Regions from separate parts of the Pseudomonas iranensis genome, predicted to be linked through region 4. Evidence: predicted binding sites of a transcription regulator. Region 4 holds the regulator's gene; each other region holds the start of a gene.

Region 1 (3,395 bases), 710 kb from region 4:
CAAGAGCAAGTGTTATGCCAGAAGTGTCGGAGGTCGAGAACGACGCTAAAGTCAAAAGCACCCTCACCCCAGCCCTCTCCCGGAGGGAGAGGGGGCCGACCGAGATGTAATGGGGCTGGACATCGACCTGCACAACCGAGGTGATTGCAAGTTCAGGGCGGGAATCAACAGGTCGCCGAATGTCGAACGGATTCAGCGATGCTCGTTCAGGTCGGCGTAGTTCTTCAAGATTCCCCAATCGGTCCCCTCTCCCTCTGGGAGAGGGCTAGGGTGAGGGGCTCTTGATTTGCTCAGGCGTAATAGTCGACCGCGCTGGTACCGATGACGCTGGTAGTCTGCGCCGCCACTTCAGCGACAGTAGCCGGTGCCAATTCCTCATCCGCCGAATCCAAGCGGCCACCCGCAGCGCTGGTCCGGCCACTCTGCCCCTGCTGCGCCTGCTCCTGCCCTTGCTGCCCCTGCCAGCCACGGTTCTGGTCGGCGACGTTGACGTCGACCTGGCCCATGCCCTGCTGGTTGAACATGTCGCGCAGGCGGTGCATCTGGCTGTCGAGCGCTTCACGCACGCTCGGATGCGCGCTCATGAAGGTGACCTGGGTCTGCTGATCGGGAACCATGTTCACGCGGATATCCAGACGCCCCAGCTCCGCCGGCTGCAACTGAATGTCGGCGGCCTTCAGGTTGACGCTGGACAGGTACATCACGCGGTTGACCACTTCTTCGGTCCAGCCGCTCTGGTGCATGGCGATCGGCTGATTTACCGGCAGCGCATTGGCGGTTTTCGGCGTAGCGGCCTGGGTGAGTGCCGCCAGACGGTTGGCGAAGTCGTCGACGCGGGTGTCGCTGGTGGCGGATTTCAGGTCCTTCAGACCATCGTCGATCAACCCGCTGAAAGCTTTTTCGCCGCCCTGGCTGGTGCTGTCCTTGTCGGCCTGCACGTCGAGCATGCTGGCCATGCCGGCGGCAAAGTTCTGCGCGGCGGTCAATTCGCCGTCAGCCTGAGCTTGAGCAGGCGTGGCTTTCGGTTGCGCCTGGCTGGCGGCAGAAATATGCCCGCCCTGCTCCATCGCCATGCGCACGGCCGGCAGCGAATCGAGCGGGTCGGCTGTTGGATCAAATTCGCTGTCGGTGGCCGCCGGATCTTTGACCATGCCCGACACGACCGCCAATGCAGGCGTTTCGGTTTCCGGCTGGGCTGGCGTGGTGACTGTTGGTGCTTGCACCACAGGCGCTGCCACCAACGGCTGAACGACTTGCGCCAAGGCCGGATCAAGCGCCGGATCTACAGGCGCGGCATCGGCCACAGGGGTTTGTACCGTTTCAGTGGTGTCATCGGCAGTGGCAGTCGCGTCGTCGCTCGTCGCCGCTTTGTCGGCAGGCAACGCTTTGCCGCTATCGGCAACTGCTGGCTCGGGCGCGGCAGACTGATCTTCGCCGATATCCTTTTTGCCGCTGCTGTCCGCGACCTTGTCGCGTGCCGGCTTGACTGAATTGTCAGCACTCACGGCAGACTTGGCCGGCGCCTGATCGGCGAACACTTTGGCGAAGCTGGAGGCGTTGTCCCCGGCGTCTGCGGCCATTGCCGACGATTTGGCAGAGGCGGCTTGCGCCTTGGCCTGAGCGGCGGTCTGAAGAAGAATGTTGGGGGTCGCAGGCATGACACGGTCTCCGCTGCACTGGGATCGTAGGTACAGTTGAGCAAGATGACTGCAAGTGCCGGGCCAGTTTGGCCTGACACTTGCGAAAAGCGCCGTACGGCAGCTTCAGTGGATGTGGGCGTGGTGCTTTTCGCTTTCGTACACCGGGCGTACTTCGGCGAATTCGGAATGGATATCGGCCACCAGTTGAGCGAGCGCTTCCGGACTTTTGTCCTTGGCATTCGACTCAAGGTCCTGGCACAACTCGGCCAGTCGAACCGCGCCCATGTTGCTCGCGCTGCCCTTGAAGCTATGGGCTACATCGGATAGCGCTTTAGCGCTGGTGCTGTCCTGCAACTCGTGCAGGCGGCTTTGCGAATCTGCCAGAAAAGTCTCCAGCAATTCCGTATAGCCGTCCTCCATCACCTCGCGCAAAGTATCGAGGACTTCGCGATCTACATGTGTGTCTGTCACTTGCTCACTCCTTGATCAAGAATGGGCGGATTATGCCTCAATCTCCCAGAAAAACTCCACGCTGGCACTACGACCCTGGTCCGACCAACTGGCGTTGCGCCCCAGTTGCCGGACCAGCCCGATGCCGCGTCCCGACAAGCGGGCGTTATCCACGGGCCGCTCCATGACCCGCGCCACATCAAAGCCCTTGCCGCTGTCCTCGACGCGGATGACCAGCCGCCCGCCCTCGCCTTGCGGTTGCACCTGCAAATGCACGCGCACATAACCATCCTGCAGCGCCTCCAGCCGCGCCGCGCGCATTTCATAGTAGCGGGCGAAACCTGCCGCATCGCGTTTAAGGCTGGAGTCCAGCCCGAGCACGCCATGCTCCAGGCCATTGGAAAACAACTCGGCGAGCACGCTGTACAGCGCCCCGCTCTGCGCGCGCAGGCCATGCACCTCAAGCAGCAACTGCAAGAGGAACGGCAGCGGATTGAAGCGCCTGAGCGTGGCGCCGCGAAACTCGAAACTGGCCGACCAGTCCAGCGGGCACGACTGGCCGCTGTCGGAATACACCGGCGCCGCGCCGTGGGCCTGTGCCGACTCAAGCAGACTGACCTCGACCATGCTCACATCATCACGGGCCTGTCCGCGAAAATCGCGCAGTGCCTGTTCGATATCCTCGAACAGCCGATCCGGCTCGCGGTTCCCCGCAAACACCTGCTGCAAGCGCTCGACGCCGAACAACTGGTCATTGGCATCGCAGGTATCGATCACCCCGTCCGATAACAGAAACACCCGATCATCGACGGCCATCGGATACACATCCGTACGGTCATCGAAGGCTTGCGCGCTGAGAATCCCCAGGGGCAAATGCCGCGCCGGCAACGGCACGCGTTCGCCACTTGCCATGCGGTGCAAGTAACCGTCGGGCATGCCGCCGTTCCACACCTCCACCGAACGGCTCTGGAAACTCAGACTGAGCAACGTAGCGCAGCAGAACATGTCCACCGGCAGGATGCGTTTGAGCTTGGCGTTCATCTCGCGCAGGGTTTCGGCCAGGCCATAGCCCTTGGCGGTCATTCCATAAAACACTTCGGCCAGCGGCATCGCCCCTACCGCCGCCGGCAAGCCATGCCCGGTGAAATCGCCGAGCATGACGTGCATGTCACCGGCCGGCGTGTACGCCGCGAGCAGCAGATCGCCATTGAACAGCGCGTAAGGCGATTGCAGGTATCGGATATTCGGCGCACTCAGGCAACCGGAATGCGCGACCTTGTCGAACACCGCTTTGGCCACGCGTTG
Region 2 (3,395 bases), 610 kb from region 4:
TCCTGGCCCAACTCGTCGATTACCCGATCGATCGGCACCAGTTTGGCGTTGGCGAGCGCGCGCTCGAGTACCGCCATGTCGAATTCTTTCTCTTCGTGCTCAACCCGGCCACGCTTGGCGGCGGTCTTGGGGTTGACCGAAATCACGCCGCAATATTCCGGCATGTGCCGGGCGAAATCGGCGGTGCCGATCTCGTTGGCGGTGTCGATGATGTCCTGCTTGTGCGCGACGATCAGCGGCCGCAGCACCAGTTTATCGGTCACGCAGTCGATCACCGACAGGTTCGGCAGCGTCTGGCTCGACACCTGGGAGATCGCTTCACCGGTCACCAGTGCATCGATGTGCAGGCGTTCGGCGATCTCGGACGAGGCGCGCAACATCATACGCTTCAAAACCACGCCCATATGACTGTTATCGACTTTGCCGAGAATTTCGCCCAACACTTCCTCGAACGGCACACTGACAAATAGCACGCGTTGCGAGCTGCCGTACTTCTTCCAGATGAAGTGCGCGACTTCCATCACGCCCAATTCGTGGGCACGCCCGCCGAGATTGAAGAAGCAGAAGTGCGCCATCAGGCCACGACGCATGATCTGATAAGCCGCCACGGTCGAATCGAAGCCGCCGGACATCAATACCAGCGTCTGCTCCAACGCACCCAGCGGGTAGCCGCCGATGCCGTTGTGCTGGCTGTGAATCACGAACAACCGTTTGTCGCGAACTTCGATACGGACTTCGATTTCCGGCGCTTTGAGGTCGATTCCGGCTGCACCGCACTCGCGACGCAGCTTGCTGCCGACGTATTTTTCCACGTCCATCGAGCTGAACGCATGCTTGCCTGCGCGCTTGCAGCGCACCGAGAAAATCTTCCCGGCCAGCGCATCGCCGTAGTGCTGTTTGCACTTCTCGGTGATGTCGTCGAAGTCGCCCAGCGGGTACTCGTCGATCTGCAGAAAGTGCGCGATCCCCGGCATGCAGGTCAGGCGCTCGCCCATCTCTTTCAAGGCTTTGGGGTCGGTAACGCGGGTTTCCAGCTCGAGATTGTCCCACACGCCGTTCACCACCACGGCCGGGTCCAGGTCACGGAGCACGGTGCGGATGTTCTTGGCCAACTGGCGGATGAATTTCGTCCGGACAGGTCGGCTTTTGATGGTGATCTCGGGGAAGACTTTTACGATAAGTTTCATGAAAACAGCGCGCGAACGGCCAGCCGAAAAAGGGGGGCGCGGATTATAGCGGAAATTGCTCAAGGTTTAACCAGTTAATGTGCAGAAGGTTTTGCGCGCACCAAAACAGGTCATTTATGGAATTAAACGCAACATTACGGGGCGATATTTGTCGATTCAGTTGCCTGCGCACCTTAATAAGCGTGAATTTGGGGCAAAAAACCCATGCTGGGGCACTGGCATGCAATTTGCTCCCTTGTGAGGCAGGTTGCCTTGGCAGAGTATTCGCGCCGGCATCACCATTATTAAGGGCATCCACTACCCGCCCTAATTCACCCGGAGGACACTATGTCGAAGTCGGTTCAACTCATCAAAGATCATGACGTCAAGTGGATTGATCTGCGCTTCACGGACACCAAAGGCACTCAGCACCACGTGACCATGCCGGCTCGCGATGCGCTGGATGACGACTTCTTCGAAGTCGGCAAGATGTTCGACGGTTCCTCCATCTCCGGTTGGAAAGGTATCGAAGCCTCCGACATGATCCTGATGCCGGTCGACGAAACTGCCGTGCTCGATCCGTTCACCGAAGACCCAACCCTGATTCTGGTGTGCGACATCATCGAGCCTTCGAGCATGCAGGGCTACGATCGCGACCCACGTGCGATCGCCAAGCGCGCCGAAGAGCACCTGAAAGCCACCGGTATCGGCGACACCGTATTCGCCGGTCCAGAGCCAGAATTCTTCATCTTCGACTCGGTGAAGTTCAAGTCGGACATCTCCGGTTCGATGTTCAAGATCTACTCCGAGCAAGGCTCGTGGATGTCCGACCAGGACATCGAAGGCGGCAACAAGGGTCACCGTCCAGGCGTGAAAGGCGGCTACTTCCCGGTTCCACCGTTCGACCACGACCACGAAATCCGTACCGCCATGTGCAACGCACTGGAAGAAATGGGTCAGTCGGTTGAAGTTCACCACCACGAAGTGGCAACTGCCGGCCAGAACGAAATCGGCGTCAAGTTCAACACCCTCGTGAAGAAGGCTGACGAAGTTCAGACCCTGAAATACGTTGTGCACAACGTTGCCGACGCTTACGGCCGCACCGCGACCTTCATGCCGAAGCCGCTGTACGGCGACAACGGTTCGGGCATGCACGTACACATGTCGATCTGGAAAGACGGCAAGAACACCTTCGCAGGTGAAGGCTATGCCGGCCTGTCCGATACCGCTCTGTACTTCATCGGCGGCATCATCAAGCACGGTAAGGCCCTGAACGGCTTCACCAACCCGGCGACCAACTCCTACAAGCGTCTGGTGCCAGGCTTCGAAGCTCCGGTAATGCTGGCCTACTCGGCGCGCAACCGTTCCGCTTCGATCCGTATTCCATACGTGTCGAGCCCGAAAGCCCGCCGTATCGAAGCACGCTTCCCGGATCCGGCTGCCAACCCGTACCTGGCCTTCGCAGCACTGCTGATGGCCGGTCTGGACGGTATCCAGAACAAGATCCACCCAGGCGATGCTGCCGACAAAAACCTGTACGACCTGCCGCCTGAAGAGGCGAAAGAGATTCCACAGGTTTGCGGCAGCCTGAAAGAAGCCCTGGAAGAGCTGGACAAGGGCCGCGCCTTCCTGACCAAGGGCGGCGTGTTCTCCGACGACTTCATCGACGCTTACATCGCGCTGAAATCGGAAGAAGAAATCAAGGTTCGCACCTTCGTACACCCACTGGAATATGAGCTGTACTACAGCTGCTGATCCGGTAGCGCTGCGTAAAGTGGCGTGACACAAGAGGCCTCCTTCGGGAGGCCTTTTTTATTGCCCGGCGCAGTTCATTTACCCTGTGGGAGCGAGCCCGCTCGCGAAAGCGGTGTGTCATTGAAGATGATGGTGACTGACGCGACGCCTTCGCGAGCAGGCTCGCTCCCACAGGCGATCTGTGGTGTCTGAATGATCTTTGAATGTGTCGCCAGTTGGGCCAACCGCGCCACCTGTCCTATGCTGCTACCCATCGCTTCCAACCCCGGTCGATTTCATGGGTCGCACGTTTCCCTACATTCTGCTGCTGATCGCCCTGCCCGCCGCCGCGCAGATCTACAAGTACACCGACGCCAACGGCAACACGGCGTACAGCAATCAGCCGCCGGACGGCGTGCAGGCGCAACCGGTCGAGCTGCCGCCACTCAATCGGGTCGAGCCGCAAGCACCGAGTGCGCCGCAGGCACCCACCGC
Region 3 (3,395 bases), 910 kb from region 4:
CGACCCGATCGGCCCGGGCGAAGTGCTGTTCTCGGAGAACTTCTACCAGGCATGCCACCGCTGCCTGAACGAAGGTGGCATCCTCGTCACTCAGAACGGCACGCCGTTCATGCAGATCGACGAAGTCAAAACCACCGCCGGTCGCCTGCGCAGCCTGTTCCCGGACTGGCATTTCTATCAGGCCGCCGTGCCGACCTACATCGGCGGTTCGATGACCTTCGCCTGGGGCTCGACCAACCCGGCGTACCGCAAGCTCAGCCGTGAAACCCTGCAACAGCGCTTCATCGGCAGCGGCATCGTCACCCGTTACTACAACCCGGAAATCCACATCGGCGCGTTCGCCTTGCCGCAATACGTGCTGCAAGCGGTCAACAAGCCGAGCAACGACTGATCACGCTGACGTCGCTCTGCAAGGGAGCCTTTGTGGCGAGGGGATTTATCCCCGTTGGGATGCGCAGCATCCCTGAACCGGCCTGCGCGGTGATCCGTTTAGCCGCATTGGGCGGTATTACGATTGCTGCGCATCCGGACGGGGATAAATCCCCTCGCCACAGAGTTCGCCCTATCGATAGGATGGTTATTTTCACCGTTGTCGGCTGTAATCCTTTTGAACCAACTATCGCGGAAAAAAGTCGAGATAGAGGTAAGCCCATTTACGGGTTGATCGAGGAGGCACTGATGCAAAAGTGGAAAGTCACTTTCGTGGATGATCACGGTGAAATTGTCGATGAAATCTTCGAACGTGAGGAATGCCCGTCCGATGATGAAGCCGCACGGCTCGTCAAAGAGCGGCTTCTTCCGGTCGCCGCCCAGCTGGATCTCAACGATCTGGAAGGGCGCACCGCCGATGCCGGGGTGAAAAACCTCAAGACCCAGAACGGCATCGAAATCCGCAGCATCACCCCTGCCTGAACACTTCCTGTCATCTCGTAAACCAGGCCTTGGCAGCGGCGCTCTCTTGGGGCTACTCTGCAAGCGAGATCAGCGAATGGATCGCTAAGGTCTGGTCTTGTCAGCTACATGCTTGTTTCCCGCGCGCAACCACGTTGCCTTAGTACTTAGGCCAAAAGGCCCGGGGCGGGAATACGGAAAGTCTATCCATCAATCGAGGGGGACGATTCATGAGCACAGCCTATCAAGAAGACATCAGCAGCAACGTTCTGCGCCGCATGAAAGAAGGCGGTTTCGATTTTTCCCGGTTCCATCCCATCGAGTTCTACGCGATTTTCCCGGACGAGGAGCGGGCGCGCAGGGCAGCAGGCAAATTTCGTGGTGAATCCATCAATGCCCAGGTCAGTGCGCGCGACGACGGCGCTTGGTCGCTGGAATTGAGCAAAGTGATGTACGCAACCTATGACGACATCGGCGATTTCGAGCAAGGCTTTTCAGCCGTGGTCGAACCGCTGGGCGGCATTATCGAGGGTTGGGGCGTGAAGCAGGAGGTGCGCAATCGTTACCGGTTGAATTGATATTGCGCATTGTCTGTCGGGCAACGGCTGACCTTCGGGTCGGCCGTTGTCGTTTCTGGCTTCTGCATATCGCAGTGGCAAAACCCTGAAACAAGAATCCCGGGCAAAAAAAAGCCACCGGAGAGGGTGGCTAAAAGGGAAGACGGGTATGCAATAAAGTCCTGTCGGGACGGGGCTGCCAAGGCAGTTCAGATCATTTGAGCTGTCTACTTCGCGGCGGCGTGCCGGGGAAGTTTTGCAGCGAATGCGCGGATTATCCGCGGTCGCGGCCGGGCAGTGAAATCAACTCTGACTATGCTGGTGATAGGCGATGCAGTGCGTCGCAATGAAGCGGGGGCAATCGGGCCGGGGCATTTGCCGCACAGGAATGGTGCGCAGCCTTCGGCGTGGATCTACAACCGATTGAAATCAAAGCGTTTATGCCGATGGCACGGGCCTTGCGAAGGCCTGTATGTCCGGAGTGACAAGGAGTACGGCATGATCCGCACCTATTTTGACGAGATGTACGATGCCGGCGGCCTGGTCCGCCCGCATTACCGGGAATTTGCCCGCTGGCTGGCCGAGACGCCCGACGAGCTGCTCGCGCAGCGCCGCCGCGAGGCCGATCTGTTGTTTCACCGGGCCGGGATCACCTTCACGCTCTATGGCGACGAGCAGGGCACCGAGCGCCTGATTCCGTTCGATACCATTCCCCGCAGCATTCCGGCCAGTGAATGGCGGATTGTCGAGCGCGGCTGCATCCAGCGGGTCAAGGCGTTGAACATGTTTCTCGCCGACCTCTACCACGAGCAGCGCATCATCAAGGCCGGGATCATTCCCGCCGAACAGGTGCTGGCCAACGAGCAATACCAGTTGGCAATGCAGGGCCTGGATCTGCACCGCGACATCTACTCGCATATCTCCGGCGTCGATCTGGTGCGCGATGGCGATGGCACTTATTACGTTCTCGAAGACAACCTGCGCACACCCAGCGGCGTCAGCTACATGCTCGAGGACCGCAAGATGATGATGCGCCTGTTCCCCGAACTGTTCTCCGCCCAGCGCATCGCCCCGATCGATCACTATCCCAATCTGCTGCTCGACACCCTGAAAAGCTCAAGCCCGATCGACAATCCGAGCGTGGTGGTGTTGACGCCGGGACGCTTCAACAGCGCGTTCTTCGAACATGCGTTTCTGGCGCGGGAAATGGGCGTGGAACTGGTCGAAGGTGCGGATCTGTTCGTGCGTGACGACAAAGTCTTCATGCGCACCACTGACGGCCCGAAAGCGGTCGACGTGATCTACCGCCGGCTCGACGACGCCTTCCTCGATCCGCTGGCATTCAACCCGGACTCGATGCTCGGCGTGCCGGGGCTGTTGTCGTCCTATCGTTCCGGCAACGTGGTGCTGGCCAACGCCATCGGCACCGGCGTGGCGGACGATAAATCGGTGTACCCGTTTGTCACCGACATGATCCGTTTCTACCTCGACGAAGAGCCGATTCTGAAAAACGTCCCGACCTGGCAGTGCCGCAACCCGTCCGAGCTGTCCCACGTGCTGGCCAATCTTCCGGAACTGGTGGTCAAGGAAACCCAAGGTTCCGGCGGTTACGGGATGCTGGTCGGGCCGGCCGCGACGACGGCGGAAATCGATGCCTTTCGTGAGCGCATCAAAGCCAAACCCCATGCCTACATCGCGCAGCCGACGCTGTCGCTGTCGACCTGTCCGACCTTTGTCGAGAACGGCATTGCACCGCGCCATATCGATTTGCGTCCGTTTGTGTTGTCCGGTCGCGAAACCCGTGTGGTGCCTGGCGGTTTGACCCGTGTCGCGTTGCGTGAAGGCTCCCTGGTGGTGAATTCCTCCCAGGGCGGCGGCACCAAGGACACCTGGGTAGTCGAGGATTGAAGGAAGCTTGCCATGTTAAGTAGAACTGCCTCGGATCTG
Region 4 (3,395 bases):
GGCATGCCGCGCTTGAAGCCAAATGACTCAACCAGAAACGCCGTGCCGGGCTCAGGCTGATTCAACAGGCGCAACTTCAGGGTATCGCGCAGTTGATACAGATTCAGGCTGGTGGTGTTGATTTTCAGGTCAGCCAGATCGGCGATCGGGCCGAGCAGGGCGGTTTCATCGTGAATCGCCTCGGCCAGCGAGCGATTGGCGTTGCTCAGCGGGTGACGACGACGGGTCTCGGAAAAACGCTTGAGCAAGGTTTCTTCGTCGGCGTCCAGGTACAACACATCGCACTTGATATGCTTGGCACGCACGTCTTCGAGCAATTCGGGAAAGCGTGACAGATGGCTGGGCAGGTTGCGTGCATCGATCGACACGGCGACCAGCGGCTGCGCCAGCTCCGTGTGAATCAGCGCACGCTCGGCCAGTTCCGGCAGCAAACCGGCCGGCAGATTGTCGATGCAGTAGTAGCCGTTGTCCTCAAGGACATTCAGGGCGGTACTTTTACCCGAGCCCGAACGGCCACTGACAATGATCAAACGCATGATTAGTGCCCGTTCTGCTCGTCCACTACAACCTGGTACAAGGCTTCGTTGCTCGGAGCGCTGCGCAGTTTTTCGCGCACTTCCTTGCGGTCGAGCATGCTGGCGATCTGGCGCAGTAATTCCAGATGCGCATCGGTCGCGGCTTCCGGGACCAGCAGCACGAACAGCAGGTCCACCGGGGCGCCGTCGATGGCGTCGAAATCGATCGGGGCTTCGAGGTGCAACAGGGCACTCACTGGCCCCGCGCAGCCCTTGAGGCGGCAGTGGGGAATGGCGATGCCGTTGCCAAAACCGGTGGAACCGAGTTTTTCACGGGCGATCAGCGCCTCGAAGACATCCTGCATCGCCAGATCCGGTACTTCGCGGTGGATCAGGTTGGCAATCTGTTCGAGGGCTTTTTTCTTGCTGCCGCCCGGCGCGTTCACTTGGGAACGGCCGGGGGTCAGGATGGTTTCAAGTCGGATCATGGGATAGGGGTGTTAACGACCGGTCGCGCCCTGGAGGAGGCTCTGGGTCTTTTCCTTATGCTTTTTGAGTTGGCGATCCAGCTTGTCGGTGAGTGAGTCGATCGCAGCATACATGTCGGTATCTTCTGCGTTGGCGACCACTTCGCTGCCGGGGATATGCAAGGTGGCTTCGATCTTCTGCTTCAGCTTTTCGACGCACATCGTGACCTGCACGTTGGTGATCTTGTCGAAATGTCGCTCCAGTCGTTGGAGTTTTTCCTCGATGTAGGAACGCAGAGGTTGGGTCACTTCCAGTTGGTGTCCACTGATGTTGACTTGCATACAGCTTCTCCTTCGTTGCCAGTGCATAAAGCGGCAGGCCGAAAAGCCTGCCACTGGAACGCTGTAACGTGGCTTACATCAACCGCTTGCGTTCGCTCGAAGGCGCGATTCCGAGGGATTCGCGGTACTTGGCGACGGTGCGGCGAGCCACCTGAATGCCTTGTGCCTCCAGTAAACCAGCGATCTTGCTGTCACTCAACGGCTTTTTCTGATTTTCCGCAGCGACCAGTTTTTTGATGATCGCGCGGATCGCCGTGGACGAGCATTCGCCGCCTTCGGCGGTGCTGACGTGGCTGGAGAAAAAGTATTTCAGCTCATAAATACCGCGCGGGGTATGCATGAATTTTTGCGTGGTCACCCGGGAAATCGTCGATTCGTGCATGCCGACCGCTTCGGCGATGTCATGCAATACCAACGGCTTCATCGCTTCGTCGCCGTATTCGAGGAAACCGCGCTGATGTTCGACGATCTGCGTGGCCACTTTCATCAGGGTTTCGTTGCGGCTCTGCAGGCTCTTGATGAACCAGCGGGCTTCCTGCAATTGATTACGCATGAAGGTGTTGTCGGCGCTGGTGTCGGCACGCTTCACAAAACCGGCGTATTGGGCGTTGACGCGAAGGCGGGGCACCGATTCCTGGTTCAGCTCGACCAGCCAGCGCTCGTTGTCCTTGCGCACGATCACATCGGGAATGACGTATTCGGCTTCGGTCGACTCGATCTGCGAGCCCGGACGCGGATTGAGACTCTGCACCAGTTCGATGACCTGGCGCAGCTCGTCTTCCTTGAGCTTCATCCGGCGCATCAACTGGCTGTAATCGCGGCTGCCGAGCAGGTCGATGTAATCGGCGACGAGGCGCTTGGCCTCGGCCAACCACGGTGTTTTGGCTGGCAACTGGCGAAGTTGCAGCAGCAGGCATTCGCTGAGGTTGCGGGCGCCGATACCGGCGGGCTCGAATTGCTGGATGCGATGCAGGACGGCTTCGATCTCGTCGAGCTCGATGTCCAGTTCAGGATCGAACGCTTCAAGAATTTCTTCGAGTGTTTCGTCCAGATAGCCCTGATTGTTGATGCAGTCGATCAGGGTGACGGCGATCAGGCGATCGGTGTCGGACATCGGCGCCAGGTTCAGTTGCCAGAGCAGATGGCTCTGCAGGCTCTCGCCGGCGGACGTGCGGGTGGTGAAATCCCACTCATCGTCATCGCTGCTCGGCAGGCTACTGGCGCTGGTCTGGTAGACGTCTTCCCAGGCGGTATCTACTGGCAGTTCGTTGGGGATGCGCTCGTTCCATTCGCCATCCTCGAGGTTGTCCACCGTCGGGGCGGTTTCCTGGTAGGAGGGTTCCTGGATTTCGGCGGGCTTCTGTTCGGCGTTGTCGGCCAGAGGATCGGCGTTGTCGAAGTCGTCGCCTTCTTCCTGGCGCTCGAGCATCGGATTGGATTCCAGAGCCTCCTGGATCTCCTGTTGCAGGTCCAGGGTCGACAATTGGAGCAGGCGGATGGCCTGTTGCAGCTGCGGTGTCATCGTCAGCTGCTGGCCCATTCTCAAGACTAGCGATGGTTTCATGGCAGGGGCTTAACACCTTATTCGCCGGCGCTTTGCGCCATCCACTACAGGGCGCCGAAGCGCCAAACTTAAGCAAATTATATGCCTGAAACTGAAGTGTTTGCCTAGAGCGCTGTAACAATTAAAGCGGATAAATGCGCCTTGAATCGATACAGCGCTGTCGCGCTTACAGGCGGAACTCGTGACCCAGATACACTTCCTTGACCAGATCGTTGGCCAGGATGGTTTCGGCATCACCTTCGGCGATCAGTTGACCGTCGTTGACGATGTAAGCGGTTTCGCAGATATCCAGGGTTTCACGGACGTTGTGGTCGGTGATCAGCACACCGATGCCCTTGGCCTTGAGGTGATGGATGATCTGCTTGATGTCGCCGACCGAGATCGGGTCGACACCGGCGAACGGTTCGTCGAGCAGGATGAATTTCGGCGCAGTGGCCAGGGCACGAGCGATTTCCACCCGGCGGCGCTCACCACCGGACAGGCTCATGCCGAGGTTGTCGCGGATGT

What was found. Region 4 encodes sigma-54, which starts transcription at its own class of promoters, with help from an activator protein. Its sites were predicted from a motif close to ANTGGCATNNANNTTGCTNT; they were not measured.
Region 1: HU724_RS08395 (flagellar hook-length control protein FliK) is a predicted target of sigma-54. The motif match lies at 1,696-1,715, and genes of this name have one in related genera.
Region 2: glnA (type I glutamate--ammonia ligase) is a predicted target of sigma-54. The motif match lies at 1,402-1,421, and genes of this name have one in related genera.
Region 3: HU724_RS09395 (circularly permuted type 2 ATP-grasp protein) is a predicted target of sigma-54. The motif match lies at 1,894-1,913, and genes of this name have one in related genera.

The regions. Positions count from the first base shown of each region.
Region 1 is NZ_CP077092.1:1,895,641-1,899,035, reverse strand. Features, by position in the region: gene HU724_RS08395 (flagellar hook-length control protein FliK) at 291-1,658, opposite strand; gene HU724_RS08390 (Hpt domain-containing protein) at 1,764-2,111, opposite strand; gene HU724_RS08385 (ATP-binding SpoIIE family protein phosphatase) at 2,142-3,395, opposite strand, start outside.
Region 2 is NZ_CP077092.1:578,832-582,226, reverse strand. Features, by position in the region: gene thiI (tRNA uracil 4-sulfurtransferase ThiI) at 1-1,187, opposite strand, end outside; gene glnA (type I glutamate--ammonia ligase) at 1,515-2,921, shown strand; gene HU724_RS02610 (DUF4124 domain-containing protein) at 3,199-3,395, shown strand, end outside.
Region 3 is NZ_CP077092.1:2,102,243-2,105,637, forward strand. Features, by position in the region: gene speE (polyamine aminopropyltransferase) at 1-391, shown strand, start outside; gene HU724_RS09385 (hypothetical protein) at 679-912, shown strand; gene HU724_RS09390 (ribonuclease E inhibitor RraB) at 1,122-1,469, shown strand; gene HU724_RS09395 (circularly permuted type 2 ATP-grasp protein) at 1,947-3,356, shown strand; gene HU724_RS09400 (alpha-E domain-containing protein) at 3,369-3,395, shown strand, end outside.
Region 4 is NZ_CP077092.1:1,188,729-1,192,123, forward strand. Features, by position in the region: gene rapZ (RNase adapter RapZ) at 1-536, opposite strand, end outside; gene ptsN (PTS IIA-like nitrogen regulatory protein PtsN) at 539-1,003, opposite strand; gene hpf (ribosome hibernation-promoting factor, HPF/YfiA family) at 1,016-1,324, opposite strand; gene HU724_RS05190 (RNA polymerase factor sigma-54) at 1,398-2,888, opposite strand; gene lptB (LPS export ABC transporter ATP-binding protein) at 3,055-3,395, opposite strand, start outside.